Linked DNA regions of Methanothermobacter thermautotrophicus. Each later gene encodes a partner of the first gene's protein in a complex. Links are inferred from orthologs where the notes say so. Each region holds a gene or a part of one and is shown in the gene's direction. Other genes may lie near its edges.

Region 1 (3,312 bases):
ATCGCATCATATAACATTGGAGGTACCATAGAAGGTTTCCACGATCCTAAATTCAAGAGGATCGGAAGGGGAATAGTGGCATGTCTCATAGCCTCCATTGTTGCAGGCGCCCTTTCAACATTACTCGTATATGGAGGTGTCTTCTAATGTCAGTAGCAGCAGGAGGACCGGCCGGCGCAGCCATACCTGAAAGCAGGCTCATGGCCCTGGGAATAATCGGTGGACTGGCAGGTATATACGCATCAGCAGTTAACCCGATCATAGGCCCTGTTCTGGCATCCCTTGGAGCTGTCTGTGCAATCGTATGGGGTGCAGACGCCATAAGGAGGGTTGCAAGTTACGGTCTGGGTACTGGTGTCCCATCAATAGGTTACATGTCAGTTTCAATAGGTATAGTTGGTGTGGTTGCTGGGCTTGCATCAGCTTTCACACTGCCTGCCATAGCTTCACCGGTTGTTGGACTCATACTTGCCATGATACTGGGTATCGTTGTGGCTGTACTCGGTAAGAAGATAGTTAAGATGAAAATCCCGATCCTTGAAAAATGTACAGCTGAGATCTCAGGGGCAGCAGCTCTCTCAGTGCTTGGATTCTCAGCAGCCATTGCAGGCAGCTACACCATGCAGGCAATTCTAACATCAGTCATAACAACTGGATTCATAGGCTTGCTCTTCATACTCAACACAATGGCAATCCAGCACCCATTCAACGCCTGTCTCGGACCAAATGAGAACCAGACAAGGACCCTCAAGCTGGCAGCATCAACAGGGTTCATATCAATGGCCATCGTCGGCCTTCTTGGAATAGGTCTTAACCCTGGCTGGTGGCTCGTTTCACTGGTGGGTGCACTCTGCTGGGTCGTGGCCTTCAAGTCATTCGTGAGCGCATCCTTCGAGGAAGCTGCATCCGTGAAATGGTCAGGTCTCTGGCCTAAGGAGGAAGAGCAGTAGGAGGCTTTAAAAATGGAAATGTTACCACTTGTTAAGATCGCTCCGGAATACAACCTGACCCTTGATCCTTCCACCGGTATGATAGGGGCTGCTCTCGGAAGGGAAGTTATAATATTATCCATGGATGAGATAAACGAACAGATAGCAGAATTAGAGGCTACAGCAGATGATCTGATTAACTCACTGGACCCAACAACCATCCCCCAGGGTTCATACCCTGGAAGGGAGGGAGTGTACCTCACAGCAGGTAAACTCACCAACATGGTTTATGGGTTCATCCTTGGTCTGATCATCCTGTTTGCCCTGCTCTTATAGGAGGTGTTATGAGTGGTTGAAAAGAAATCACCTGCTGAAGGATGGCCTGTGGTCAACGGGGACTACATTGTGGGTGACCCCGAAAGTCCTGTGGCTGCCACCACCCTTGCCTCACACATAGAAGACGTGCCAGTGGAGGCCGGCGCTGCCATTGCAGGGCCATGCAAGACAGAGAACCTCGGTATCGAAAAGATGATCGCCAACCTCATATCCAACCCCAACATCAGATTCCTCATACTCTGCGGTTCAGAGGTCCAGGGACACATCACAGGGCAGAGTATAGAGGCACTCCACCAGAACGGTGTGGACCCTGATAAGAGGAACATCATAGGTGCAACCGGTGCCATTCCCTACATAGAGAACATACCAGATGAGGGCATTGAGAGGTTCCAGAAACAGCTGGAAATCGTCAACCTCATAGACGTTGAGGATGCCGACGCCATCAAGGCCAAGGTCAAGGAGTGCATCGAAAAGGACCCCGGTGCATTTGAAGAAGAGGCAATGGTCATAAAGGTAGAGGAAGGCGGAGAAGAAGAGGAAGGCGAAGAAGTCAAACCTGTGGCACCAGAAACAGCACTCATAGAGGCCAGGATGAGGAACATCCAGACACAGGTTAAAATGATAGGTTCCACCAACAGAATGTTCGCAGGTATGTACTCAGGTAAGGTTCAGGGTATAATGATAGGCCTTGCATTTACCCTGACACTGGGCATACTGCTACTGGTCTAGGGAGGCTTCCAGATGATTATACTATCCAACAAACCGAATATACGTGGCATTAAGCGTGTTGTAGAGGACATAAAATACCGGAACCAGCTCATCGGTAGAGATGGCAGGTTATTCGCAGGTCTGATAGCCACAAGGATTTCAGGTATAGCCATCGGATTCCTCCTGGCTGTCCTCCTTGTAGGTGTACCTGCAATGATGAGCATATTAGGGGTGATCTGATGTCAGAGGAAGATAAAACCACAATACCCCGCGTACTTGTCTCTGCTGATGAATTCAACAAGGCGAACGAGAGGCTCGATGAGATCGAGGAGAAGGTGGAATTCACCGTAGGTGAATATTCACAGAGAATAGGACAGCAGATCGGTAGAGATATAGGTATTTTATATGGTATTGTGATAGGTCTGATTATCCTTGCAGTAACAAACATACTGTTTGCAGGACTGTTAAAAGGACTTTTAAAATCCCTATTCGGACTATAACTTGGAGGTTTACATATGTTTAGGTTTGATAAGGAACAGATCGTACTGGATATAGCTGGAACCAAAATTGGTGGTCAGCCAGGAGAGTACCCAACTGTTTTAGCAGGAACAATATTCTATGGTGGACACAGCATCATTGAGGATGAGAAGGCAGGTGTCTTTGACAAGGACAAGGCAGAAGCCCTCATAAAGACCCAGGAAGAGATGTCTGATGTCACAGGTAACCCGCACATCGTCCAGACCTTCGGTCAGACACCAGAAGCAATTGTCAAGTACCTTGAATTTGTGGGTGATGTGACAGACGCACCATTCTTCATAGACTCAACATCCGGTGAGGCAAGGATCGCAGGTGCTAACTACGCCAGTGAAGTGGGACTTGAGGACAGGGCAATCTACAACTCAGTCAACATGGCTGCAGACGAGTCAGAACTCGAGGCCCTCAAGGAAACAAAACTCTCAGCTTCAATTGTCCTCGGTTTCAACCCAATGGACCCAACAGTTGAGGGTAAAATCGGAATCTGGGAAGATGGTGCAGGCACAATAGACAAGGGTCTCCTTGAAATGGCTGCTGAGTGTGGTATAGACAAGTACCTCATGGACGTGGCTGTAACACCACTCGGTCAGGGTGCCGGTGTGGCTGTGAGGACATCCTTTGCAGTCAAGAGCAAATGGGGTTACCCTGTGGGTAGTGGTATCCACAACGTGCCATCAGCATGGGACTGGCTACGTGAATACAAGAAGGACCACAAGGAAGCCTGGCCTGTCTGTGACGTCGGATCCAACCTGATCCAGCAGATGGCCGGTGGTGACTTCGTCCTCTACGGTCCAATAGAAAACGC
Region 2 (3,262 bases), 370 kb from region 1 along the record:
GGAAACCGTAACCCAGCTGGTCATATATTCCACCGTACCTCATCCTCTCAAGGGTGAGTCTGACCATTTCAAGGGCCTCCCCGTCACCCCTCCTGAGGTGGTAGGTGAGCAGGAAGTGGATGTTGTGGGAGGTGGGAAATTTCTGCTGGGACCCGAAACCTCCATTTTTCCTGTCAAAATTCCTTCTGAGGTACTCGTAGGCCATATCCACGGTTTCAAGTTTAATCTGGTATGAAGAAGACTTTTCCTTCAGGGCCTCCACGACCTTCCTCGCGGTCTCAGCTATCCCGTCGGGGTCGTTCTTCCAGAGCAGCGCAATCCTCTCAAGGATTGTCCTGAGACCGGGGGCTCCTCCTCTGTCATCTGGAGGGAAGTATGTCCCTGCAAAGAAGGGTTCACCCTCGGGTGTCATGATGATTGTCAGGGGCCATCCACCGCTACCTGTCATCATCTGGCAGACCCTCATGTAGATGGCATCAATATCCGGACGCTCCTCCCGGTCCACCTTAACAGCAACAAATTCCCTGTTTAGTATATCTGCGATTTCAGGGTTCTCAAAGGATTCCCTTGCCATCACATGGCACCAGTGACATGTGGAGTATCCTATCGATAAAAATATTGGCTTCCTCTCTGCAATGGCCCTTCTGAAGGCATCATCACCCCATGGATACCAGTTCACAGGGTTGTGTGCATGCTGCAGTAAATAGGGACTCTTCTCCTTTATGAGAGAATTGGTGTACTCATCTTTCATTGGCTCCCCCTCAATGGTATATATGTTGATGACACTTTATTAATTGAGGGGTTGATTCTACTATCCTGGTCTGCTGATTGTAAACTGTTCCATCCTCTTGCTGTGCCAGATGAGATACTTGCATTCCAGGTTTTCATTAAAATTGTTCCATAATATTCCAGCATCCTGTCATAAGATCGAATCCTTTAATTAATTCTCCCTTCAAATTCATCTGTATAAATGATCAGGTGATCCGCAATGAGTCTCATCATAACCTACATAAGTAGCAAAGGATGTGTCATGGCCGGGGACAAACGGAGAATAGCCTACTTTGGTGATAAATCAAGTAGAGAGATCCTTGAGGATGAACTGTACGCCGGTAAGATAAAGAGTGATGATGAACTCCAGAGGAGGGCGTCAGAGCTTGGGGTGAATATAAAGGTCACAGATGACACATGCAAGGTCAGAAGCCTTGGAGACGTTGTTGTAGGTGAAATAAGCCAGAAGACACCCTTTGAGACAAGAAGAAGAAGGATATACGCAACAACAGGGGCCTACCAGATAATTGAACTCACAGGTTCAAGGATAACCAGCATGGAAAAGGGCGATACTGCAATAATAGTCTTCGGGAATAAGATAGCCAAGGAGATTACAAACAGGTTCCTCAAAAAGAGGTGGAGGACAAAGACAAGCCTTAAGGATGTCGCTGACCTCTTCAGGGAACTCATGGACCATGTGTCCTCACAGACACCCTCTGTTGGCAGCGAATATGACCTGTTCATAAAGAGCCCATCCCTGGATAAGAAGAGCGCCCACAAACTTCTGAGTGACACCATTGTGAGGGATGTCCGCCTCCTCCAGAAATGGAGGGCCAAACTCAAACAGGAGATGCTAGACCGACGGGAGGAGATGAAACTGGCCTCAAGGATCCTCACAGAGGGCGAGGTCGGCAGGGTTATGAGGCAGGAGGGAAACCACGTTGAGGTTAAACTTGCAGGTGATGTTGAGGCCTATGACACCCGCTGGAAGAAGGTTGCAGGTCCAGGTGACATGGTACTCATGAGGGTAGCAGATGGCGGCACCATCTCACCCGGCGAGAAAATAGCTGTAAGGGATGAGAACCTCTGCGTGGAGGGGAGGGATATAAAGATTGACTGTGACGTCATAATCTGTCGCAGGGAGGAATAAATTTTTATTGGCGGCGGATAAAGATAGGATGGGTGATTGAATGAGGTTAACGTTTCTAGGGAGTGGTGGCGGACGATTTCGCCACCATAACACAGAAGAGGATGACCGGCGGCCTGAGGATTGATGGAATCGCCGGCATGAACATACACATCGACCCTGGGCCGGGGGCGCTTGTGAGGTCCTATCAGTTCGACTCTGACCCCAAGAAGCTGGATGCTGTGATGGTCTCCCACTCACACACCGATCATTACACCGATGCAGAGGTCCTAATAGAGGCAATGACCAGGGGCATGACGCGCCAGAGGGGCACCATCATGGGAAGTTTAAGTGTAATGGAGGGTTACAGGGACTGGGGACCATGCATCTCAGATTACCATATGAGAAAATCACGATGCATAACACTATCAGCCGGTGAGACCGTTGATATAGGGGATCTTGAGGTCACAGGTACCGGTACCGTTCATGGGGACCCGACAGGTGTGGGGTTCAGGTTCAGGGCTGATGACCTTTCAGTTTCCTATACCTCGGATACAGAGTACTTCGATGGACTTGCAGAATACCACAGGGGGGCGGATGTCCTCATAGCAAGCGTCATAAGACCCGGGGATGAGCATATAAGGGGTCACATGTGTACGGATGATTTCATAAGACTCGTGGAGGATGTGGAGCCGGGTATTGCAGTGATGACCCACCTTGGAATGAAGATGATACTCAACGACCCTGAGATGGAGGCATTCAGGGTCCAGGAGGCAACGGGTATCAGGACACTGGCAGCGAGGGATGGCATGAAACTTGACCTGGATGGGAGCAGCCTTGATATTTCCTGAGGGCGCTCTTCATCCACATCCACACATGGGCCCGTCAAAGCCCCGGGCTTTGAATTTATCCAGCTATTGGTGGTATAAATGAACTTCAAAGGTTTTTTTGGATTTTGAGGATAAGGGTATTCAGGATCACTCAAATTAGCGGCTGTTCGCATGGTCTTGAAATCAGTTAAGGGCTTTTTAGGAATCCTATGGGTTGGTTTTTCGGTGCTGTAATCTAGCTGTCTTTGGGTTGTGTTCTCTGTAAAGTTACCTTTGCAGGCCGTGGAATCCGCTGTGGGGTTGTCTGCAGCGGCTGCGGAACTAACAGACACCATAAAGATAAGAACAGCCAGCAACAGGACATAAAAATCCTTCACCTAAACACCTCCAATCAGTTGATAATAGGATTATACACAAAACTCATATATATTACGGATCACCTGCAACCTATTACTTGATGGAGAAGAGTGGAAAGTTAGGGACAGAACTTTAAAAAGGCTTCCCCCTAAATTTATCTTCTTAAACCACTTCAGGCCCT

The links.
Region 2: the proteins of mtrA (region 1) and DNK57_RS07345 are in contact, whole or in part, in a crystal structure (PDB 6ZW0), measured with the Methanocaldococcus jannaschii proteins. The link is inferred for Methanothermobacter thermautotrophicus from one-to-one orthologs.

What each region holds. Positions count from the first base shown.
Region 1 is NZ_QKOF01000006.1:184,121-187,432, forward strand. Bases 154-3,135 are described here. They hold mtrA (tetrahydromethanopterin S-methyltransferase subunit A), read left to right. Parts: upstream 154-1,277; coding sequence 1,278-1,994; downstream 1,995-3,135. Other genes in these bases: mtrC (tetrahydromethanopterin S-methyltransferase subunit MtrC), read left to right, coding at 154-950; DNK57_RS05400 (tetrahydromethanopterin S-methyltransferase subunit B), read left to right, coding at 963-1,265; mtrF (tetrahydromethanopterin S-methyltransferase subunit F), read left to right, coding at 2,007-2,213; mtrG (tetrahydromethanopterin S-methyltransferase subunit MtrG), read left to right, coding at 2,213-2,473; mtrH (tetrahydromethanopterin S-methyltransferase subunit H), read left to right, coding at 2,489-3,135. Also shown: mtrD (tetrahydromethanopterin S-methyltransferase subunit D), read left to right, coding at 1-147; more of mtrC, read left to right, coding at 147-153; more of mtrH, read left to right, coding at 3,136-3,312. UniProt on the Methanocaldococcus jannaschii protein: Part of a complex that catalyzes the formation of methyl-coenzyme M and tetrahydromethanopterin from coenzyme M and methyl-tetrahydromethanopterin. This is an energy-conserving, sodium-ion translocating step.
Region 2 is NZ_QKOF01000006.1:556,423-559,684, forward strand. Bases 22-2,953 are described here. They hold DNK57_RS07345 (DUF2121 family protein), read left to right. Parts: upstream 22-988; coding sequence 989-1,918; downstream 1,919-2,953. Other genes in these bases: DNK57_RS07340 (thioredoxin domain-containing protein), read right to left, coding at 22-751; DNK57_RS07350 (MBL fold metallo-hydrolase), read left to right, coding at 1,981-2,745. Outside these bases: more of DNK57_RS07340, read right to left, coding at 1-21.